2 regions of the Thiomonas sp. OC7 genome follow, and region 2 is predicted to be linked to the other one. Evidence: riboswitches for the same ligand, from Rfam matches in the RefSeq annotation. Region 2 holds a riboswitch; the other holds the start of a gene.
What was found. A riboswitch is a leader RNA that binds a small molecule or an ion and turns the genes downstream of it on or off. The one in region 2 is predicted to bind thiamine pyrophosphate.
Positions count from the first base shown of each region.

Region 1: it holds a riboswitch for thiamine pyrophosphate, as region 2 does, so the genes downstream of both, BIO17B3_RS14905 (cytosine permease) here and thiC (phosphomethylpyrimidine synthase ThiC) in region 2, are expected to answer to the same signal.

Region 1 is NZ_LR131953.1:3,102,619-3,114,611, reverse strand. It holds gene hemF (oxygen-dependent coproporphyrinogen oxidase) at 1-653, shown strand, start outside; gene nadD (nicotinate-nucleotide adenylyltransferase) at 650-1,276, shown strand; gene rsfS (ribosome silencing factor) at 1,290-2,063, shown strand; gene rlmH (23S rRNA (pseudouridine(1915)-N(3))-methyltransferase RlmH) at 2,101-2,571, shown strand; gene thiM (hydroxyethylthiazole kinase) at 2,631-3,458, shown strand; gene thiE (thiamine phosphate synthase) at 3,451-4,113, shown strand; gene thiD (bifunctional hydroxymethylpyrimidine kinase/phosphomethylpyrimidine kinase) at 4,110-4,970, shown strand; gene BIO17B3_RS14905 (cytosine permease) at 4,967-6,253, opposite strand; TPP riboswitch at 6,310-6,416, opposite strand; gene BIO17B3_RS14900 (signal peptide prediction) at 6,523-6,963, shown strand; gene BIO17B3_RS14895 (hypothetical protein) at 7,142-7,522, shown strand; gene BIO17B3_RS14890 (PGDYG domain-containing protein) at 7,621-8,079, opposite strand; gene BIO17B3_RS14885 (ATP-binding cassette domain-containing protein) at 8,101-10,014, opposite strand; gene BIO17B3_RS14880 (hypothetical protein) at 10,076-10,696, shown strand; gene BIO17B3_RS14875 (TlpA disulfide reductase family protein) at 10,752-11,285, shown strand; gene aroQ (type II 3-dehydroquinate dehydratase) at 11,346-11,795, shown strand; gene accB (acetyl-CoA carboxylase biotin carboxyl carrier protein) at 11,836-11,993, shown strand, end outside.
Region 2 is NZ_LR131953.1:364,343-376,335, reverse strand. It holds gene wrbA (NAD(P)H:quinone oxidoreductase) at 1-335, opposite strand, end outside; gene BIO17B3_RS01795 (bifunctional diguanylate cyclase/phosphodiesterase) at 536-2,359, shown strand; gene BIO17B3_RS01790 (fatty acid desaturase) at 2,362-3,441, shown strand; gene BIO17B3_RS01785 (LysR family transcriptional regulator) at 3,466-4,383, opposite strand; gene BIO17B3_RS01780 (pirin family protein) at 4,502-5,368, shown strand; TPP riboswitch at 5,404-5,536, shown strand; gene thiC (phosphomethylpyrimidine synthase ThiC) at 5,568-7,577, shown strand; gene thiO (glycine oxidase ThiO) at 7,582-8,679, shown strand; gene thiS (sulfur carrier protein ThiS) at 8,676-8,912, shown strand; gene BIO17B3_RS01760 (thiazole synthase) at 8,914-9,768, shown strand; gene BIO17B3_RS01755 (TMEM175 family protein) at 9,773-10,345, shown strand; gene BIO17B3_RS01750 (glycosyltransferase family 39 protein) at 10,349-11,993, opposite strand, start outside.

The DNA.
Region 1 (11,993 bases), 2.7 Mb from region 2:
TTGAGGCGCTGGGCATTTCGCTGGTGTTCCACCCGACCAACCCGTATGTGCCGACGGTGCATATGAATGTGCGCATGCTCATGGCCGAGCCCGAAGGCCAGGCGCCGGTGGCGTGGTTCGGCGGCGGCATGGATCTCACGCCTTATTACGGCTTCGAAGACGACGCCCGCCACTTTCACCGCACCTGCCAAACCGCGCTTGCGCCATTCGGCGAAGACCACTATCCGCGCTTCAAGGCGTGGTGCGACGAATACTTCTTTCTCAAACATCGCAACGAGCCGCGCGGCATCGGCGGCGTGTTTTTTGACGATTACAACGAGGGCGGCTTCGAGCAGAGTTTCGCCCTGATGCGCGCCGTGGGCGATGCCTTCCTGCCGGCCTATGTGCCCATCGTCGAGCGGCGTCGCGCGCTGCCCTACGGCGAACGCGAGCGCGACTTCCAGGCCTACCGCCGCGGGCGCTATGTCGAGTTCAATCTGGTGTGGGACCGCGGCACGCACTTCGGTCTGCAGTCGGGCGGGCGCACCGAATCCATCCTCATGTCGATGCCGCCTATTGTGAAGTGGCGCTATGACTGGCACCCCGAGGCGGGCTCGCCCGAGGCGCAGCTGTACGACACCTTTCTCAAGCCGCGGGATTGGGCCGCTGCATGAATGGCGTCGCCTCGGCAAAGCCCCGGCGCATCGGTTTGCTCGGCGGCAGTTTCGACCCGATTCACAACGCACACCTGCAGCTCGCGCAGAGCGCCTGCAGCGAGTTGGCGCTCGACGCTGTCTGGTTCATCCCCGCCGGGCAGCCTTGGCAGCGCGACCCGCTGGCGGCGAGCCCGCAACAGCGTTGGGACATGGTGAATCTCGCCATCGCCGGACGCACCGGCCTGCGCGCCTGCGACATCGAGCTCAAGCGTCAGGGGCCGAGCTACACCATCGACACCGTGCGCGAGTTGCGCGCCGCGCATCCAGACGCGGCGTTCACCTTCATTCTGGGCGCCGATCAGTTGCGCAACCTCCCGACCTGGAATGGCTGGGAAGACATCGTGGCCGAGGTCGATCTGGCCGCCGCGCGGCGACCGGGCTACGACGACAAGGCGCCGCCTCAACTCCTTGAAGCCCTGGCCGCCAGCGGGCATCTCCTGCACCGCCTGTCCATGCCCGAGATTGATCTCTCGGCCACGCGCATCCGCCGCCATCTCGCCCAAGGCGAATCGCTCGCCGGGCTGGCGCCTGCCGCTGTGGCACACTACATTGATCAACATCGCCTTTACACGCACTCATAACGCACTCATCAGCATGGATATCCGCAAACTGCAACGCACCATCGTCGACGCTCTGGAAGACGTCAAGGCCCAGGACATCGAGGTGTTCAACACCGAAGAACTCACCAGCCTGTTCGACCGGGTCATCGTCGCCAGCGGCACGTCCAACCGCCAGACGCGCGCGCTGGCCAGCAGTGTGCGCGACAGCGTGAAAGCCGCCGGATTCGCGGTGCGCAATCCCGAAGGCGAAGAAACCGGCGAGTGGGTGCTGGTGGACTGCGGCGGCGCGGTGGTGCACATCATGCAGCCCGCGATCCGTGCGTATTACAAGCTCGAAGAACTGTGGGGCGCCAAGCCGGTTCACCTCAAGCTCGGCGGCGCCAAACGGGTCGGCGCGAAAGTGGCCGCCAAGGGTCCGGACAGCCGCCCCGACAAGCCCGAAGACGACACCAAGGCGCCGGCTCGGAAAACCGCGGCCCGCAAGAGCGCGGCCAGCAAAACCGTCGTCCGCAAGCGTCCAGCCGCCAAGAAGGCCGCGGCGAAAACCGCCCCCGCGCGCACCTCGCCGTATGGCGAAACCGGCACCGAGAAAAAACGCGTGACCCGCGTGGTCGGCACGGCTGCGGGCGCTCGCTCCGCCCCGGTGGCTCCGGCCCGCAAGCGGGCGCAGCCCGCCGAGGCACCGGTTGCCGCCAAACGACCCGCCGCGCGCAAATCCACCGCCGCTGCGGGCAAGCGCCCCGCGGCCAAGAAAGCCGCGTCCCCAACGCCGACCAAGCGCGTTGCGGCCAAAAAGCGGGCGTCCTGACCGCCTCGCGGCTGGCTGACCCGCCGTCGGGCTCCGCATGAAACTCTGGCTGCTCGCCGTGGGCCAGCGCATGCCGCGCTGGGTGGACGAAGCCTATGCCGACTACGCCAAGCGCCTGCCGCCCGAAACGCCCCTGCTTCTCAAGGAGATCAAGGCAGAGGCGCGCAGCTCCAGCATCAGTGCCGAAGCGGTGATGGAACGCGAGGCGCAGCGCATCGAGGCCGCCGTGCCAGCGGGCGCGCGCCTCGTCACCCTCGATGAACGCGGCCAGCGACTCACCACCGCCGCGCTGGCTGAAGCCTTGCAGCACTGGCGCCAGGAGGGCCGCGACGTCGCGCTGGTCATCGGTGGCGCGGATGGCCTGGCCCCGCGCCTTAAACAGAAGGCCGACACCTTGCTGCGGCTCTCCGACCTCACCCTGCCCCACGGCCTCGTGCGGGTGCTGCTGGCCGAACAGCTTTACCGCGCCCACAGCCTGCTCAGCGGCCATCCCTATCACCGCGCCTGACGGCCTGCCGCCGCGCCGCGCACGGCGATAATCGGGGCTCGACTTCGCTGCTCAAAATCATGCCATCCCCTAATGCCGACTCTCTCTGGGCCGATGTGCTCGCCGTGCGCCAGCAACAACCGCTGGTGCACAACATCACCAATTTCGTGGTGATGAATTACAACGCCAATGCCCTGCTGGCGCTGGGCGCTGCGCCGGTGATGGCGCACGCCCGCGAAGAGGTTCGCGACATGGCCGGCATCGCTCAGGCGCTGGTGCTTAATATCGGCACTTTGTCGCCAGAGTGGATCGAGGCCATGGTCATGGCGTTGCAGACGGCGCGCGGACGCGGCATTCCGGTGGTACTCGACCCGGTGGGCGCCGGGGCTACGCCTTACCGCAACCGCGCCGTTGCCGAATTGCTCGCCGCAGGCAGCCCCACGGTGTTGCGAGGCAACGCCTCGGAGATTCTCAGTGTCGCCGGGGTGGAGGCGGCCACCCGCGGCGTGGACAGCGCCGCCGCGTCGGACGACGCGGTGCAGACCGCCCGCACGCTCGCCGCCCGCCTGGGCGCTGTGGTCTGCGTGAGTGGCGCGACCGACCACATCCTCGCGCCCGATGGCCGTCATGTGCGCCTATCCAACGGGCATGTGTGGATGACCCGAGTCACGGGCGTGGGCTGCTCAGCCACGGCGCTGATCGGTGCTTTCTGCGCCGCGCAGCCCGACGCGTTTCACGCCACCGTCGCCGCGATGGCCTATCTCGGTGTGGTCGGCGAAGTCGCCGCCGCGCAAGTGCAAGCGCAGGGCCGCGGCGTCGGCCAGCTGCAAATCGCCCTGCTCGACGGCCTGCAACTTCTGGACGCAGAAACCTTCCACGCCCTGCTGCGCCTGCAAACCGATGACTGAATCCGCCCGTCGCTGGCCCCTGGCCGTGCTGCGGCTGCACCTGGTCACCGACGCCGCCCTGTGCGGCCCGCGTGGCGTTGAGGCCGTGGTCGCCGCAGCGGTGAGGGGCGGGGCCACCTGCGTGCAGTTGCGCGAAAAGCAGCTCGACACCCGGCCTTTCGTCGAACGCGCCCGCGCGCTCAAGGCCCTGCTCGCACCGCTGGGGGTGCCGCTGATCATCAACGACCGGCCCGATGTGGCGCTGGCCGCGGGCGCAGACGGCGTGCATGTCGGCCAGAGCGATCTGCCGCCCGAGGACGTGCGACGGTTGATGCCGCACGCCCTCATCGGCCTGTCGGTCGAAAACCCCGAGCAGGTGCGCGCGGCGGCCGACATGCCGGTGGATTACCTCGGCGTCAGCCCGGTGTTTTCCACCCCGAGCAAACAAGACACCGCCCCCGCACTCGGCCTCGAAGGGCTGCGGGCGATGCGTGCCCTCACCGATCTGCCTTTGATCGCCATAGGCGGCATCGATCTGAACAATGCCGCGCAAGTGCTGGCCGCAGGCGCCGACGGCCTGGCCGTGGTGCGGGCGCTGTGCGCCGCACCCGACCCCGCTGCCGCCGCGCAAGCCTTGCGCCAGCTCACCGACTCGCTCACCTTCGTCCATCCATGAACGCGACCGAACCCCTGCAAGACACCCCTGCCGTCGCGCGCTATGCCCGCGTGCTGAGCATCGCTGGCTCCGACAGCGGCGGCGGCGCCGGCATCCAGGCCGACCTCAAAACCATGGCGGCGCTGGGCTGCTATGGCATGACGGCCATCACCGCCATCACGGCGCAGAACACGCAAGGCGTGCGCGCCATTCAGGCGCTGCCGCCCGAATTGCTCGCGCAACAGATCGACGCCGTGGTCGAAGACATCGGTGTGGATGCGGTGAAAATCGGCATGCTGCACGATGTGGGCGTGGTGCGGGTGGTGGCCGAGGCCATTCGCCGCCATCGCTTCACTCATGTGGTGCTCGACCCGGTGATGGTCGCCACCAGCGGCGACAAGCTGATCACCGAATCCACCGTGGACCGGCTCGTTGATGAGCTCTTTCCCCTCGCCACGCTGATCACCCCCAACCTCGACGAAGCCGCCTGGCTACTGCGGCTGGGCACCATAAACGCCGACGCGCTGGAAGACACGGCCAATCTGCTGCACGTGCTGGGCGCTCGCGCGGTGCTGCTCAAGGGCGGCCACTTGCCCGGCCCGCAGCTCACCGACTTGCTGCGTCTGCCCGATGGAGAAGTGCGGCGCTGGGAAGCGCCGCGCATCCCCACGCGCAACACCCACGGCACGGGCTGCAGCCTGTCATCGGCCATCGCGTGTTATCTCGCCCTGGGCGAAACGCTGGCCGATGCCGTGGCGCATGGTCGGGACTATGTGCGACAAGCGCTGCTCGCCGGAGCCGACATGCAACTCGGCCAAGGCCACGGCCCGCTCAACCACGGTCACGCACCTTTAGCGACGAAGCGCCTGCCGCTCTAAGCCGCCGCGGGCGCCCGCGCCTCGCGCCAGCGCAGCGCACCTGCCGCCAGCAATGTGAAGGCCAGGCTCGGCAAGGCCGAGCCCCAATTCGGCCACCACACCGTGCCAAACTGAAACACGCCGATGCCCAGCAACCACACGCTCATCGGCCCCCAGCGCCAGTTGCTCTGCGGCGGCAAACCCGGTGCCAGCTGCGCGATCACCACGCCGAACAGCGGCACGAAAATTGAACTCAGGGTGAGCAGAAAGGGCTCAAGTGCGTGCATCGGCAGCGCAAGCGCCGCCGCGGTGGCCAGCAGCACCAAGGTCATGCCAATACGACGAATGCTCCAGCGGCCGTTGAGGAAGTTGGTCGATACCGCGCCCGAATGCACGTCGCCATAGGCGTTGTCCACCTCATCCACCAAAATGAAACCCAGCGCAATCAGCCCGCCCTGAGCCAGCAGTAAGGTGCTGAGCATGTCGATATCGGCAGGCGACACGCTGATGACCAGCACGCCCAGGGCGTAGCACCAGATGTTCGCCGCGGCGTAGCCGAGCCAGGTGCCGCGCGCCGTGGCGCCAGCGTGGCGTCCGTAGCGGGCATAGTCGGCCACCAGCGGCAGCCAGGACACCGGCATGGCGATCACCAGATCCACCGCCGCTAGCGAGCTCATCGAACCGTCGCCCGGCTGCGCCCACAGCGCGGCAAAGCCGTGCTGCCAGGCCTTGAGTCCGAACTGATAGCTCAGCCAGAGCAGCGAAGCGACGATCAGCGGCATTGCCGCGCGGCTGACGAAGCGCCGCACCAGCCCGATCATCCGCCCACTGGCCAGCACCAGCAGCAGCGAGCCCCAGGCCAGCGTCGCCACCACGGGCACCCAGGCCCCGCGCGTACCGAACACCTGCTCGACGATGGTGCGGGTACCGTCGCGCATGATCACCAGCTCGAACGCCGTCCAGCCCAGCAGTTGCACCACATTGAGCGCCACCGGCAGCATGGCGAAGCGCTGCCCCAGCGTGCGCCCGATCAGCGCCGAACTCGACAGACCGTGCCGGCTGCCGATCCCCGCCACCCAGGCCAGCAAACCCGCGCCCAGCAAGGACCCCAGCGCAATCGCCCCGGCCGCCTGCGGCAGGCTCAAGCCCGGACGCAGATACGCGCCCACCTGCATGACCAGCAGCCCCACCCCCAGACTGAACCACAGCGCGGCGGCATCGGTGAAGGTGAAAATGCGTTCCGCCGCGGGAACCGAGGCATTGGACGCGTGCGCCGCGTCACTTGAAGTTGTGTGTGTTGCCATGGCCCATTTCTGCGTGCTCGCGCAGAAACCCGGCCGGGCCATGCGCGCCATAGCGCGCGCTGCCCACCTTGCTTCCCTGCGCGAGGATGACCTCAATCAGGTTCAAAGGGACTCTCTCAGCGAAGCTACCTACTGCCGCAGCCCCGCACCCCCAGCGTTGCGCCGCAGGATTGCGACACGGCGTCGATTGTAGGCAGGATGACGCCTGCGAGCCGCACCGCGACAGCTCCGGAGCACGGCTAAGCTATGCCCCTGACCCGTGTCCACCCATGCGCCCGATCCGCACTCGCCGCCTGACCTTGGCCGCACGCCTGCTCTGGGCCGCGCCCTATTCGGTGCTCGGCCTGCTCGCCGCCCTACCCGCCTGTGCGCTGGGCGCCCGGCTGCGCCGCAGCGGCCACACCCTGGAATGCACGGGAGGCCAACTGGGCCGCTGGATGCAGCGCCTGCCCAACCGCCATCGCCTCGTCGCCCTCACTCTGGGGCATGTCATCCTCGCGGTCGACGCCCCCGCCATGCAGCGCTTGCGCGCTCACGAACGCGTGCATGTGCGGCAATACGAGCTTTGGGGCCCATTTTTCGGGCCCGCCTATTTGCTGGAGAGCCTGTGGCAAACCCTGCGCGGGCGCGATGCCTACCTCGCCAACCGATTCGAGCGTGAAGCCTATGCGAAGGGCGGACCATTTCTCACGAAACCTCATGATCAGTAAGCCCGCCGCGCTGGGTACCGAAACGAACGCAGCGGCGGCGCTCCGTGCTCGCGCAATCGCTTGATCGGCCCTGAAGTTGCACGCCTCAAATTATTGACGTGCATCAATCCGCGTGTTCCGCAAACGCCTAGCCTGACTGCGAGTCAACCTTGACTCAAAACTTTTTCAGGAGAGTGCCATGATTGCCACCAAGCCATTTTTGACTGCCTTGTCTCTCAGCATCCTGCTCGCAGGTGGAGGGCTGACCGCAACTTCTGCCTACGCTCAAACCCAAAAGCAGGAAACCATTTACGGTAGCCAGTTGATGACGCAGAAGGAGCGTCGTGAATACCGACTCAAAATGCGCGAGGCGAAAACCACAGAGCAGCGGGAACAGATCCGGGCAGAACATCACAAGCTGATGCAGGAACGTGCGAAGGAGCGCGGCGTCAAGCTGCCTGATGCGCCCCCGGCGCAAGGCATGCATCAAGGGATGGGCTCAGGTGGCGCCATGGGTACTGGCGGCGGAGGCATGGGCCCTGGCGGCGGCATGGGGCCGGGCGGCGCAGCGAAACCCTGATTCAGCTCAGTCGGCCTTCTCAAGGAAACGCCGGGCCGCCCCAAGTTTCCTTGACCCCCACGGGGGGCGGGCTGGGCACAGCCCAGCCCTGGGGGCGCTCAAGGAGGCGCGACTTTCCGGTAAACCTGCGCAAACCGTCCCTGCTCAACCACGCCGTAATCGCCTGGCGCGTATTGCAGCAGCCAATCACCGGGGTTGCCGCGCAGCAGATCGCCGCCAGCGCTGCGGGTCATGCGAAACGGTGTGGGCATCTGCCGCGCCAGAACGGGAATGGGCTGGTTGATGTAAGCGCCATTCTGCCCCATGAACGTCGGCGCGAGGGCTTGGTAGCGCGCTTCGAAACGGGCGCGCGACACGCTCCAGCGGTCGCCGGTGGCGCCGGTGATGATGGCATCGCCCGCTGCGTAACGATTGGGGCCTTCGCGGCTGATCAATTCGCCGGAATCGACGGCGAATTGCACCTGCACGGTCTCATGCTTGATGTAAGCGGCTGCCTGCGGGTCGGTGCGCAAATCGACGTTTTGCAACAACGGCGCGCTGGGTTCGTTTTCGGTCATGGCGGATTTGTTCACAATCTCTCACTTGCCATCGAGCACTTCCCAGCGTTCCAGGGCGTGGAGCAGTTCTTCGTCGATCTGCGCGTAACGTTCCTGCATCTCGCTGATACGCATCGTGGAAGAGGTATAACTCGCCGGGTCGGCCAGTTGATCGGAAAGCGATTTCTGCTCCGCCTCCAGGGCGGCTATGCGGCCGGGCAGTTCCTGCAGCTCGCGCTGTTCCTTGTAGCTCAGCTTGCGCTTGGCCGGTACGTGGGGAATGGACGGCTGTGCCTGAGCCGATTTGGTTGGCGCCGCGCCGCGCTTGTCCGCCCCGCCTGCGGCCGATTTATTCAGCTGCGCCTGCAACGCACGGGCACGCTGCGATTGGGTGAGCCAGTCGGAGACGCCGCCTTCGTATTCGCGCCAACGGCCAGGGTCTTCCGGCGTGGCCTCGCTCACTATCGTGCTGGTGACCACATTGTCGAGAAAGCGACGGTCGTGGCTGACCAGAAACACGGTACCGGGAAAGTCTTGCAGCAACTGCTCCAGCAGTTCCAGCGTGTCGATGTCGAGGTCGTTGGTCGGCTCGTCGAGCACCAGCACATTGGCCGGGCGGGCGAACAACCTAGCCAGCAGCAAACGGTTGCGCTCCCCCCCTGAAAGCGACTTGACCGGCGAGTTGGCCCGCGCGGGCGAGAACAAAAAATCGCCCAGATAACTCATCACATGCTTGCGCTGCCCGGCCACCTCAACCCATTCGCTGCCCGGGCTGATGGTGTCGGCCAGGGTGGCGTCAAGGTTGAGCACGGCGCGCATCTGGTCGAAATAGGCGATCTGCAAGCGCGTTCCCTGCCGCACGGTGCCACTATCGGGTTCGATCTCGCCCAGAATGAGCTTGAGCAGCGTGGTTTTGCCCGCGCCGTTGGGCCCAATGAGGCCGACCTTGTCGCCACGCAGAATCGTGGCGGAGAAATCGCGCACCAGCACTCGGTCGCCATAGGCCTTGTTGACGCCTTGCAGCTCGGCCACGATCTTGCCACTAGACTGACCGCCATCCACCTCAAGTTTGACGCGCCCGAGCGAATCGCGCCGCGCCGCGCGTTGGCTGCGCAGCGCCTCCAGGCGGTTGATGCGGCTCACGCTGCGGGTCCGTCGCGCTTCTACGCCCTTGCGTATCCACACCTCTTCCTGCGCCAGAAGCTTGTCGGCGCGGGCGTTCATCACCGACTCATCGGCCAGTTCCTGCTCCTTACGCGCCTCATAAGCGGCGAAATTTCCGGGATAACTGCGCAACGTGCCGCGATCGAGTTCGACAATGCGGGTCGCCACATCGTCGAGAAACGCCCGGTCGTGGGTGATGAGAATCAGGCTGCCGCGAAAGCCGGTGAGCAGTTCTTCCAGCCAGGCGATGGCATCGAGATCGAGGTGATTGGTCGGCTCGTCGAGCAGCAGCACGTCGGGCGCCGCCACCAGCGCCTGCGCCAGGGCCACGCGCTTTTGCATCCCGCCGGAAAGACTGCCCACGAGCGTCGTGCCGTCGAGTTGCAGACGCTGCAGTGTTTGATCGACGCGCGTCTCCCAATTCCAGCCGTCGAGCAATTCAATGCGGGTCTGCAGGGCGTCGAGGTCGTCTTCGGGCGCGTGCCGCTCGAAACGGTCGCGCAGGGCGCGGGCTTCGGCCACGCCTTCGCTCACCACATCGAACACGCTGGCCTGGGCAGAAAAATCCGCCTCCTGCGGCACATACACCCGGCTCAGACCCTGCTGCACCTGCACCAGGCCATCATCGGGCGGCTCCAGCCCGGCCAGAATACGCAGCAGGGATGACTTTCCGGTGCCGTTGCGACCGATCAGGCCCACCCGCTCGCCCACCTCCAGCGACATGGCGGCATGATCGAGCAAGGCCACATGGCCGAAAGCGAGCGACAAATCTGAAACGGAGAGGACGGCCATGCGTAGCGTTTGTTGAGGAAAGACGCTCATTGTGCCAGTCGGTCGCCGCTACCATACTTTGATGGACTCCCTGCGCGCTGAACTCGCCGTGCTGGCCGCGCGGCTGATCGTCGAAGACGGTCTGGACTACGGCACGGCCAAGCGCAAGGCCGCCAAGCGCCTGCTGGGCGAACGCGTGGCGCACGATCTGCTGCCCAGCAACGATGAAATCGAGCAGCAGGTACGCGAAGAACTCGCCCTGTTTCATGCTGACACCCAACCCGCGCAATTGCTGCAGTTGCGCCGCGCCGCGCTGACGCTGATGGAAGCGTTTGCGGCGTTCAATCCGCATCTGGCCGGGGCTGTCTGGCACGGCACCGCCAACGAACACACCGATCTGCATGTGCTGCTGTTCACCGACGACAGCAAGGGCGTGGAGATTCTCTGCATCGATCACGGCTTCGCTTTTCAGGTCAGTGAAGCCCCGCACTACGCCGGGCGCGGCCGTGTCGAACAACTCACCCTGCACTGGCCCCCGCATGACCGTCAAGCCGTGCTCGCCCATCTGAGCCTGTACCCGGAAAAAGACGTGCGCGGCGCCCTGCTGCCTGATGCGCAAGGGCGCACGCCCAGAGGCACGCTGCGTGCGCTCAGGCAACTCCTGAGCGCCCCCGCCAGCGATGGGGAAAACCCGAGACTCTGAAGCTTTTCCCCGGCCATGCACAATGCGAGCAGTCTGACTGCTACACCACCACCCCATGAACAAAGTCAATATCTGGATTTCTGCCGCCATCATCCTTCTCATCGCTGCGGTGCTCGGCAATGCCTGGTTTCAGCGTGAACGCAGCGTACCCATTGCGGTTGAAAACAATGCGGTCAAGTCTTTTTTCGCTGACAAACTCGACGATCTGCAGGGAAAATCCATCGATCTGTCGCAATACCGCGGAAAACCGCTGGTGATCAATTTCTGGGCGAGCTGGTGCCCGCCTTGCATCGCTGAAATGCCAGATTTTTCGAAGTTTTATCAGCAGAACAAAGACAAAGGCATCGAGATGGTGGGCATTGCGCTCGACAACCCCACTGCGGTGCGCAATTTCCTGAAAGAGCATCCGGTGAGCTACCCCATTCTGCTGGGCGGCATGAATGGCATCGCCCTGAGCACCAGCCTGGGCAATAAGCAGGGGGGCCTGCCATTCACCGTGGTGCTCGATGGCAAGGGCGACGTGGTGTTTCAAAAGCTGGGAAAAACCTCTCTCGACGAACTGAAAGAAGCGGTACCCTCCGGTCATTGAGCCCGCGCATCAGAGTTGCGTTCAACCATCGTTCATCCCACCCTGTTCAATCGCCCTTCCATGACCCGCATCCTTGTTCTCCACGGCCCCAATCTCAACCTGCTGGGGCAGCGTGAGCCACACATCTATGGCGCGACCACGCTGGACGATATCAATCAGTCGCTGCAAACCCTTGCCGCCGAACTGGGGGTGGAGGTGCAGAGTTTCCAGAGCAATCACGAAGGCGACCTGATTGATCGGTTACATGCAGCGCGCCTGGACGGCACGCGCTACATCATCATCAACCCTGCGGCCTACACCCACACCAGCGTTGCCCTACGTGACGCCATCGCGGCCACCGATCTGCCCTTCATCGAAGTGCATCTGAGCAATGTGTACCGCCGCGAACCATTCCGCCATCACTCCTACTTTTCCGATCTGGCCACCGCCGTCATCAGCGGTTGTGGCGCTCACGGCTACACCCTGGCCTTGCGCCATGCCGTGGTCGATCTTGGGAATCGTAAAAATTGATGGTCTAATGCGACACTTATCAGCGACTTAACGACAGATCATGGATTTACGCAAACTCAAGACTTTGATCGACCTGGTCTCCGATTCCAACGTCTCCGAGCTGGAGATCACGGAAGCCGAAGGCACGGTCAGAATCGTCAAGGCGCAGCCGCAGCCCATCATTCAATACGCGCAGATGCCCGCTCAGTTGGGATCGCA
Region 2 (11,993 bases):
AACACGCTGCCCACCTTGCCTACCAGCTTGCCTTGCTGCCACAGTGCGCCGGTCTGATCAAGAAAGTTGCGCATCTGGCCGCACATATTGCCGAATCGCGTGGGCGTGCCGAAGATCACCGCGTCGTAGTCCGCCAGGTCGGCGGGCTGGGCAATGGGCGCGGCCTGATCGGTCTTGGCATGGATGGCAGCCGCGGTTTCCGCCGGCATGGTTTCGGGTACGCGCTTGATGTCCACGCTGCAGCCCGGCACGCTGCGCGCGCCTTCGGCCACGGCATGCGCCATGGTTTCCACATGACCCCAGGTGCTGTAATACAAAACAAGAATCTTTGCCATTTTCGATGTCCTTTTAGATGACTTTCAGATGAATCAGGGAGCAGGCCAAAGTGGCGCTGTGAGTCCTATTGTGGTTGAGTTGTCTCGTTTTTGCAGGACAGGGCTTTGTGTTGCGGCATGCCGACATGAAATCGCCATGACTGTCATCAAACTGTGATGTGGGTGGGATAAAACCGGGCATCTTTCCCGCACTTCGCCCCATGCTTTCTCTCGTACAACCCCAGATCGGCTATCTCGCCATCCTGCTCGACCGGCTGCTTTCGCATGGCGAGCTGCGCGTGGAGTTTCAGCCGGTGTTCGATCTGCGGGGTCAGTCGATCCACGCCTTTGAGGCGCTGGCGCGCGGACCGCAGGGCTCGCCGCTGGAGCGACCGGATGCGCTGTTTCAGACCGCGCGGGAGAACGGGCGCTTGTACGAGCTTGATGCCCTGTGCGTGCGCACGAGTTTAGAGACGTTCGCCCGCTTGAATTTGCCGGGGCAGTTGTTCATCAACGTCACGCAGACCTTGCTCGATTCGGGCTGGCTGGGCAGCTCGGCCGCGCTCGATTTGTTGCAAAGACTGGGCTTGCCGCCGTCGCGCATCGTGTTCGAGTTGCTGGAAAGCGATGATCTGCTGAAAGACGGCGTGGGCATGGAGCAGGCCGAACATCTGCACCGCCTCGGCTTTGCGCTGGCGCTGGACGACATGGGGCGGGGTTTCGGCCGCTTTGAAGCTTGGCAGCGCCTGCATCCGCGCTATCTCAAGATCGACCGGGCGTTCTGCGCCGGGCTGGCCGATGATGCGATCAAGGCCGCGTTCGTGCGCTCGATGTTGCTCATGGCCGAGGCCAGCCGCTCCTGGGTCGTGGCCGAGGGCGTGGAGTCGGCCCGCGATCTGCGCGTGCTGCGCGAAATCGGCGTGCAGTTGGCGCAGGGCTTTGTGTTGGAGCGGCCGTCTGCCGCGCCGTCGCGTGAAATGCGCCCGGCGCAACGGGGCTTGATCGAGGCGGCTCAACCCGAGTTGTACCCGCTGGCTTCGCGCGGCAGCGTGGAACAGTCGGCGCTCGGCCTGGCGCGCCCGATCGCTCCGGTGCAGCCGCAAGTACGGCTGGAAGAGGTGCTGCGCCGCTTCGACGCCCAGCCCGATCTGATGTCGATTCCCGTGGTCGATGCGAACGGGCGCGCCCTGGGCATTCTCAACCGCTATGTGCTGGCCGACCGGCTCTGGCGCCCGCATGTACGCGACCTGCTGGGCAACAAACCCTGCGCCCAGGTGATGAGCGCCGACGTGCTCAAGCTCGATGTGAGCAGCAGTCTGCACCAGGCCAGCCAGTTGATCGCCGATGCCAGCTTTCGCCACGCCACCGAGGGCGTGCTGGTCACCGAGCAGGGCGACTATCGCGGCCTGTTGCTGGTGGGCGATCTGCTGCGGCTGGTCAACGAGTTCCAGATCCAGACTGCGCGCTATGCCAACCCGCTGACGCTGCTGCCGGGCAATGTGCCCATCAACGAACAGATCGATCGCCTGCTGGCCTCGGGGCAGTCTTTCGTGGCGGCGTATGGCGATATCGACCACTTCAAGCCGTTCAACGATGTGTTTGGCTACCGGCTCGGCGACGAGGTCATTGTGCTGCTGGCCGATCTGCTGCGGGCGCGCTTTGGGCGGCCGGGCGATTTTGTCGGCCACATCGGCGGGGATGATTTCATCGTGGTGAGCGCCGAGCCCGATGCCGTCGAGCGTCTGCAGACCATTCCGCAGGAATTCGCCGCCGAGATGCCGCGCTTCTTCAATGCGGATCAACGTGAGCGCGGCGGATACGAGGCCGTCAACCGCCGAGGCGAAGCGCAGTGGTTCGGATTTCCCACCGTGTCCTTCGGCGTGCTGACTTTGGCTTCGGGGCAGGTGGAATCGCACCGCGAAGCCTCGGCCCTTCTGGTCGAGCTGAAAAAAGTGGCCAAGGCGCAGGCCTACGACCGGGTGTTTATCGACCGGCGGCAGTACGGCCCGCAGGTCGGAGTGCAAGTGCCGCCCGCCTTGAGGTGAACATGAGCAGCGCGGCAACCGACCCTCGCAGCATTCCGGCGCGGCTCAATCTGTTGCTCGCGGTCTTGGCGCTGACGATGTCGGGCTGGCTGTGGATCGCTCTGCCGCTGCTGCTGCCCGCGCTGCCTGCTTTGGGCTGGAGCCTGCTGATCGTGGTGCTGGCGACCACTTTTTACTGGTCTTTGCTGCACGAAGGCATCCACGCCGTGCTGCTTCCCGACCGGCGCCTGAACGACGCGCTTTCGCGCCTGCTGGCCATCGGCTTTCCGGCGCCGTTTGCGGTGCTGCGGTTCGGGCATCTCAAGCACCACCAGTTCAACCGCACCGCCATCGACCGCAGCGAAGTGTTCGATCCGGCCTTGACCACGCGCAGCGCGGCCGCCTGGCGTTATTACCCGCAACTGCTCATCGGCCTGTATGCCAGCGAAGTGGCCGCGCTGCTGCTGGTGTGGTTGCCGCCGGCCTGGCTGCTGCGGCTGGCACAGCGTCTGCCGGCCGAGCCCGGTCTGCCGTCGCTGGCGCAGAGTCTGGAGCGGCAACTGCTCAAGCCCGACACCCTGCGCGCCATGCGTCTGGACAGCCTGATGTCAATGGCGCTGATGACGTGCAGCGTCTGGCTCTACGGCACGCACGCCTGGATGCTGCTGCTGGCGCTGCTGGGCCGGGGGCTGCTGATTTCGCTCACCGACAACGCCTATCACTATGCGACCCCGCTGCACGCCCCCGGCGATGATGTGCGACAGGCGCGCCAGCTCGATCTGCCGCGCTGGGCCTCGGCGCTGATTCTGCACTTCAACTATCACGCCACCCATCACCGCCACCCGGCGCTGCCCTGGAGCAAATTGCCCGCGGCGGCGAGTGCGCAAGACCGGCAGTTTGCCCAGCCCTATGTGCGTGCGCTGCTGCGCCAGTTGCGTGGCCCGATTGCGCTCAAGGAAACGCCGGGCCGCCCCAAGTTTTCTTGTCCACCTCGCAGCTTGCAAGCTGCTCGGATTCGGCTCCGTCCAAGCTGCCGCAGGGCAGCTTGGAGCCGCGGGCCTCATCCCCCACGGGGGTCGGCGAGCCGACCCTGGGGGCGCTGAGCAGGCGTTGCCGCGAAACCGCGTTCACACGCCCTGATCTCCCGGCGCTACGCTGAATTGCTCGGCCAGAAAGTCGAGCAGCGCCCGCACTGCGGGCAGCAGCCCGCGGCGCGATGCGAACACGGCGTGAATGATCTCGGGCCGTGGAGCCCAGCTGGGCAGCACATGGGTGAGTTGGCCGCTGGCAAGCTGCGCCTGCACCATCATCAACGGCAGCTGCACGATGCCCGCGCCCGCCACCGCGGCCTCGCGCAGCGCGGGCATGCTCGACGACACCAGGCGCGGTTGATGCCGAACTGCGGCCTGCGCGCCTTCAGGGCCGTGCAGATCCCAGGTCTGTGTGATGCCGAGCTGGCTGCTCAGAGCCAGGCTGGGCAGCCCGGACAGGCTGGCCGGGGTCTGCGGCATATGCGTGCGGGCGAGCAGGGCGGGGCTGGCCACCAGTACCTGCACCCGCTCGGCAAGTGTTCGCAGCACCAGATCGCTGTCGTCGAGCGGCGGGGGGCGAACGCGCAGGGCCACGTCGATGCCTTCAGCCACTACGTCCACGCGCCGGTTGGTGGCGTCAAGCTGCAACTGCACCTGCGGATAGCGCACCAGGAAGGCCGCGACCATGCCCCCGACTTGCGCATCGAGCAGGGCGACGGGGCAGGTCAGGCGCACTGCACCGCAGGGCTCGGCGTGGGTGCGGGCTATGGCTTCTTCGGCCGCATCGGCTTCGACCAGCATGGCCTTGCAATGGGTGTAGTAAGTCTGTCCGAGTTCGGTGACCACGAAGCTGCGGGTCGAGCGCTGGATCAGCCTTGCGCCCAGTTGCGTCTCCAGTCGCGCCAAGCGACGGCTCAGTTTCGATTTCGGCAGGCCGAGCGCACGTCCGGCGGGTGCGAAACCCCCGTGTTCCACCACTTGGACAAAGTAATACAGATCATTCAAGTCGCGCATCGGTTTATTGTTCCATTTGTAGAACGATGAAGGCAAAATTTGCGACTACCGAACGTATCGTTCCACCCATATTCTTTAGCCATCGCGGGGCTGGGCCCCGGCTTACAGGAGAAACAGCGTGAAAACCCTTCAAGGCATTTACAGCAACCCGCGCCAGCATTGGGTTGGCGACGGCTTTCCGGTGCGTTCACTGTTCAGCTACAGCAGCCACGGCGTGCAGCTCAGCCCCTTCCTGCTGCTCGACTACGCCGGGCCGACGCAGTTCGCGCCCGGCACGCAGCCGCGCGGCGTGGGCGAACACCCGCATCGGGGTTTCGAGACCGTGACCATCGTCTATCAGGGCGAGGTAGACCATCGCGACTCGACCGGGGCCGGCGGGCATATCGGCCCGGGCGACGTGCAGTGGATGACGGCCGCAGGCGGCATCCTGCATGACGAGTTCCATTCCCAGGCGTTCACCGAGCGAGGCGGCACGCTGGAGATGGTGCAGCTCTGGGTCAACCTGCCCGCCAAGGACAAGATGTCGCCGCCCGGCTATCAGACCTTGTTGAACGCCGACATTCCCGACGTGGCCTTGCCCGACGCAGTAGGGCGGGTGCGTGTGATCGCCGGGACGTATGCCGACCACCGCGGCCCCGCACGCACGTTCACGCCGATGGACGTGTGGGACGCGCGGCTCAACGCGGGCGCACAGACCCGCTTCGACATCGCCGCGGGGCGCACGCTGGCGCTGGTGGTGCTGCACGGCGCGGTGAAGGTGAACGGCGATGCGGTGGTGCGCTCGGCACAGTTCGGCTTGCTCAGCCGTGAAGGCGACGGCATGCTGGTCGAGGCCGAGGACGACGCCACGCTGCTGTTGCTCAGCGGCGAGCCGATCGACGAGCCCATCGTCGGCTACGGTCCGTTTGTGATGAACACGCAAGCCGAGATTCATCAGGCGATGCAAGACTTCAACAGCGGCCGTTTCGGCCAGATTGCGGCGTAAGCGATCGAGTTGGCGGGGCTACGCCTATACTGTGCCTGAGCTTGTCGGAGCGCCGGGCGAAATTCCCGGCTGAGACTGCGTAACGCAGAATCCGCTGAACCTGATCGGGCTAGGAAGTGCGCCGCGAGTGCGCTTCCAACCTGCGGAGGGAACAAGGCGCCGGTGCGACGGCAGGCATTCATCCATCCCCGGAGGAACCATGTCTGCACTGCCCGAATCCCGCTACAAGGTCGATGCCCCTGAGCTGACCGAGCGCATCACCCGTACCCCCTTCGCCGCGTCCAGCAAGATTTATGTGCAGGGCAGCCGTGCCGACCTTCGCGTGCCCATGCGCGAGATCAAGCTGGCCGATACCCCAGCGGTATTTGGCGTGGAAAAAAATCCGCCCTTCGCGGTCTATGACACCTCAGGGCCCTACACCGATCCGCAGGTGAGCATCGACCTGGCGCGCGGCCTGCCCGCGCTGCGCTCGCCGTGGATTGCCGAGCGCGGTGACACCGAGCGACTGCCCGCCTTCAGCTCCGACACCACGCGCCGCCACAACGCCGACGCGGGTCTGGATGCGGTGCGCTTTCCGCAGTTGCCGCTGCCGCGCCGCGCCAAGGCCGGCGCCAACGTCAGCCAGATGCACTACGCGCGCAAGGGCATCATCACGCCCGAGATGGAGTTCATCGCCATTCGGGAGAATCAGCGGCAGGAAGAAATGCTCGATGCCGGACGGCTGAAGCAGCACCCCGGCCAGCATTTTGGCGCGAACATTCAATCGCGCATCACACCGGAATTCGTGCGCGATGAAGTGGCGCGCGGCCGTGCCATCATCCCCAACAACATCAACCACCCGGAGAGCGAACCGATGATCATCGGCCGCAACTTCCTGGTGAAAATCAACGCCAATATCGGCAACTCGGCTACCACGTCGAGCATTGCCGAAGAGGTGGAAAAAATGGTCTGGTCCATCCGCTGGGGCGCCGACACGGTGATGGATCTGAGCACGGGCAAACACATTCACGAGACCCGTGAGTGGATTCTGCGCAACTCGCCCGTGCCCATCGGCACCGTGCCGATCTACCAGGCGCTGGAGAAAGTCGGCGGCGTGGCCGAAGACCTCACCTGGGAGCTGTTCCGCGACACCCTCATCGAGCAGGCCGAGCAGGGCGTGGACTACTTCACCATCCACGCCGGGGTGCGTCTGCCCTTCATTCCGCTGAGCGCCAAACGTGTCACCGGCATCGTTTCGCGCGGCGGCTCGATCATGGCCAAGTGGTGCCTGGCGCATCACAAGGAGAGCTTTCTGTACGAACACTTCGAGGATATCTGCGACATCATGAAGGCCTACGACGTGGCGTTCTCGCTGGGTGACGGCCTGCGTCCTGGCAGTATTGCCGATGCCAACGACGAAGCGCAGTTCGCCGAGCTCGACACCCTGGGCGAACTCACGCAGATCGCCTGGAAGCACGACGTGCAGACCATGATCGAAGGCCCTGGCCATGTGCCCATGCAGCTCATCAAGGAAAACATGGACAGGCAGTTGGAGAAGTGCGGCGAGGCGCCTTTCTACACGCTCGGCCCGCTGACCACCGACATCGCGCCCGGCTACGACCACATTACCAGCGCCATCGGCGCGGCGATGATCGGCTGGTACGGCACCGCGATGCTCTGCTACGTCACGCCCAAGGAGCACCTAGGCCTGCCCGACAAGCAGGACGTGCGCGACGGCATCGTCACCTACAAGATCGCCGCGCACGCGGCCGATCTGGCCAAGGGCCATCCCGGCGCGCAGGCGCGCGACAACGCGCTCTCCAAGGCGCGCTTCGAGTTCCGCTGGGACGACCAGTTCAACCTCGGCCTCGATCCGGAAAAGGCCAAGGAGTTTCACGATGAAACCCTGCCGAAAGACGCCTTCAAGACGGCGCATTTCTGCTCCATGTGCGGGCCGAAGTTCTGCTCCATGAAGATCACGCAGGAAGTGCGCGAGTACGCCGCCAAACAGGGCGTGGATGCAGAGCAGGCCGTCGAGGTGGGCATGGCGGAAATGTCAGCCGAATTCCGCGCGGGAGGCAGCGAGGTCTATGTGCACGCCCCGCTGCCGGGCCGCCCCAAGGCGGGGCGTGCCCCCTCGGGGGGCGGCGAAGGCGGAGCCGCAGCAGGGGGGGCGTTGACTCCGTTGCCGGGTTCGCGGGCTCCTGCGCCGCAACAGCAGGAGAACTGAAGACATGACGCGGACTGCTGAAGTGGTGATCGCGGGGGCCGGGCTTGCTGGTCGCCTGCTGGCGTGGCGTCTGCTCAGTGCAGGCGTGCCGGTCACCCTGGTCGATGCACGCGGCCGCGATGATCGCGACCATGCGGCCGGGGTGGCTGCCGCCATGCTGGCGCCCTATGCCGAGCTGGTGGTGGGCGATGCCGATCTGTTCGCGCTCGGCGAGCAGTCTTTGGCGATCTGGCCGCAATGGCTGGCCACGCTGCAGGCGCAGACCGGGCAGGCGGTGGACTTTCACCACGAGGGCTCGCTGGTGGTCGCGCACGCGCCCGACTACCCCGGTCTGGCGCACTATGCCGACCTCATCCGCTACCGCCTGCCTGCCGACAAACGCGACGCGGTGCAAAGCCTGGACGGACCGGGCATCGCCGAACTGGAGCCCGAATTTGCCGGACGTTTCAGCCGCGGTCTTTGGCTGCCGCTCGAAGGCCAACTCGACAACGGGCAATTGCTGCAAGCCCTGCAAGCCGCCATCGAGCAGGCCATGGCGCGCGTGGGCGGGCAGTGGCTCGATCGCACCACTGTGCAAAGCGTGCAGGCCCGATCGGTACACACCACCGACGGCACGCTGATCGAGGCCGATGCGGTGGTGGACTGCCGCGGCGTGAACGCGGCTTGGCCGGGCGTGCGCGGCGTGCGCGGCGAAGTGCTCACTGTGACTTGCCCGGCGGTGAGCCTGCGCCGTCCGGTGCGGCTGATCCATCCGCGCTACATGCTCTACATCGTGCCGCGCAGCGAAGGGCGCTTCATCATCGGCGCGACCGAACTGGAGTCGCAGGACACCGGGCCGATCACCGTGCGCTCCATGCTCGAACTCGCCAGCGCGCTCTACAGCGTGCATCCGGCGTTTGGCGAAGCGCGCATCACCCGCGTGGCCACCAGCCTGCGCCCCGCAACCGACGACCATCAACCCGTGTGGGCGCAGCGCGAGGGAGTCTGGCAATTGAACGGCTTCTATCGCCACGGCTATCTCGTGGCTCCGGCGATGGTGCAGCGGGCCGAGCGCGATCTGTTGGCTCAGCTGCGCTCGCAGACCGTGGAGTCTCTTGGATGAACACCCCCACCAATCTTCAAATCTCTTCGGGCCTGTCGTTGCAAATCAACGGCGAGCCCGTGCAAACTTCCAGCGCCACGCTGGCCGACCTGCTCACCGAGCGCGGCTACGACGCCACACAGGCTTTGGCTTGCGCGGTGAATCGGCATTTCGTGCCGCGCACCCTTTGGGCGCAACAGATCCTGCAGCCGGGCGACGCCATCGAAGTGGTCAGCCCCGTGGTGGGAGGATGAAATGGATCTCGCCAACATGAATCAGACGGCTTCTCCCGCGCTACCCCACTGCGCCGTGCTGAGCCAGCCCGACCCTTTGCAGGTTGGCGGCGTCAGCCTGAACAGCCGCCTGTTTCTGGGCACCGCGCGTTATCCGGCGCCCAGCGTGCTCGCCGGGGCCGTGCAGGCCGCGCAGGTGGAGGTGCTCACCGTGTCGTTGCGCCGCCTCGCTCCAGAAAGTCAGTCCGGGCAGGCGTGGTGGCAGCGCATCCGTGAGATGGGGCGGCATCTGCTGCCCAACACCGCCGGTTGTCACTCTGCGGAAGAAGCCATCACCCTGGCGCAGATGGCGCGCGAAATTTTCGGCACCCACTGGATCAAGCTCGAAGTCATCGGCGACGACTACACCCTGCAGCCCGATCCCTGGGGCACCGTGGCCGCCGCGCAAACTCTGGTGCGTGAAGGCTTCGCCGTGTTCGCCTACACCACCGACGATCTAGTCACTGCACTCAAGCTGCGTGACGTCGGGGTCGCCGCCATCATGCCCTGGGCCGCGCCCATCGGCACCGGCGCCGGGCCGCGCAACCTGCCCGCGCTGCGCACCCTGCGCGAGCGCCTGCCCGACAGCGTGCTGGTGGTCGATGCCGGCATCGGCGCACCCCACCATGCGGCGCAGGTGATGGAACTGGGCTATGACGCTGTGCTGGTGAACACCGCAGTGGCCGAGGCCGGCGACCCGGTGGCGATGGCCCGCGCTTTTACACTGAGCGTGCAGGCCGGCCGCTTGGCCCACCGCGCGCTGCCCATGCGCACGCGCGAAGTGGCGCAAGCCTCCACGCCCATGGTGGGCGTGCCGTTTTGGCATCAGGGGAGTTGAGCGCGTGAAAAAAGGACGTCTGGAAGCCTTCAGCGATGGCGTGTTCGCCATCATCATCACCATCATGGTGCTGGAATTGAAAGTGCCGCACGGCGAGCATCTTGACGCTCTGCTGCCGCTGTGGCCGGTCTTTCTCAGCTATGTGCTCAGCTTTGTCTATGTGGGCATTTACTGGAACAACCACCATCATCTGTTCCAGGCGTGCGACCGGGTTTCGGGCGCGGTCTTGTGGGCCAACCTGCACCTGCTGTTCTGGCTCTCGCTATTCCCTTTCGTCACCGGCTGGCTGGGGGAAAACCACTTTGCCGCGCTGCCTGCTGCGGTGTACGGCATCGTGCTGCTGATGGCTGCGATGGCCTATTGGATTCTGCAAAACACGCTGATCGCCGCGGAAGGCGAGCGATCGGTGCTGCGGCGCGCCTTGGGCCAGGACTGGAAGGGCAAGCTCTCGCCAGTGCTCTACCTTGCAGGCATCGTGGTCAGTTTTTGGCAGGCCGGGGCGGCGCTTGCGTTTTATGTAGGGGTGGCGCTGCTCTGGCTGGTTCCTGACCGGCGGATTGAAAAAACGCTGCGCTAAGGTTTAGCGTTTGGCGCCGCGGCTGTAAAACACCACGCTGTCCTTGAAAGCCGTGCTGTGCAACCCTTGGGCGAGCCCGCTGGCCTGCCAGCTTTGCAGCCGCTGGCGCGACACCCAGATGGCCACGGTCTTGCCTTCGGCCCGGGCTCTCAGCAGCACGTTTTCGTCCACGCAAGTGTTCTGCCGCCTGTCGTCCCGGCAGCCGAACCAAAGGTCTTCGCTGGTGCTGTCGATCACGAACAAATGAGGGACGCCGTAGAACAAAAGCGATGCGTCGTGATCCTCGAAGGTTTGCCAGGAGAACCACACCGTGTCTGCGGGCAAGAGTCGATGCATGACCTCGGCGACCTGCTTTTGCGAGATCTCGGCCGTTTTAGCGAAAGCGAGCTGTGCGGAGAAATCCACCATGATCACCGCGCTCAGGCTGAAGACCGCCAGACCGAGGGCCAGCCTGCGCGACCACAGCAGCGCGCCGCCGATGAACGCCGCCAGCGCAACTCCGATGACCAGCGCGGGCAGCCAGCCGAATTGCGCTGCGGGCAGGCCAGAGCGCAGCAATTCGGCCTGCAGCGGCGGCGTGAATGTCAACGCCCAGAGGCCCAGCGCGGCCATGCCGAACAGCAGCGCCCCCAGCCCAAGGCGACGGGGCAAGGCGGCGGCGCCGTCGTCACCGGCCCGTAGGGCCGCCTGCAGCCGCACACCCAGCCACCAGGCGACCAAGGGCACCACGGGCAGGAGGTAATACGCTCCCTTGTCGCTCGCAGAGCTAAAGAAAACGGTGAGGATGATTGCGGTGTTGCGCGCCCAGCGCGCTGACGCGGTGGCCGTATCGTCGCCGCGCAAGCGGGGCGCAAACGCGGCGAGCACGGCGAGCAGCGGCGTCCACTGAAAAAAGCCGATCAGCAGCTTGGGGCCGTAGTACCACCAAGGCCCATGATGAAAATCATCCGGAATGCGGGTGCCCAGAAACCGGCCGATGGTTTCGTTGACAAAGAAAAACCAGCCAAAACCCGGCAGGATGCGCAGCGCAGCCAGATGCCAGGGGGCGGCAACCAGTACGAAAAGGGCGATGGCCCAAGGATCGAGATAGAACTTCAGCAGTTCGCTGCGCTTCCATGCGACGGGGGCCGCCAGCAGTTGCACCAGGGCGACCAGGCCCAGCAACAGCAGCGCCTCCGGGCCTTTGGTCAGCGTGGCGAGCGCCACCGCAACAGCGGCGGCACGCAGCCAGACCCGCTGCCGGCGCTCCACCGCGAGCACCAGCAGAGCCAGGGCGGCCAGCCAGAAAAACACCATCAGCGGATCGAACAGGATGTAGCGGGCGACCAGCACATAGCCCAATGCCGTGCCGGTGACCAGCGCGGCGAACCGGCCCGCAAGCGGCGCGGACACCGCCCGGCCCAACACGATGCACCCGAGCACCGTCAGCCACGCGGCCACGGCGTCGGGCAGCCGCGCCTGCCAGGCCCCGGCGCCGAAGGCCTTGAAGCTCAGCGCCATCAACCAATAAAGCAGCGGCGGCTTTTCGATGTAGGGAACGCCGTCGAGATGGGGGATGATCCACGATCCGCCATGCGCCATCGTCAGGGCAATGCTGGCATAGAGCGCCTCGTTGGTGTCGCGGATGGGGGCGGCACCCAGACGCCAG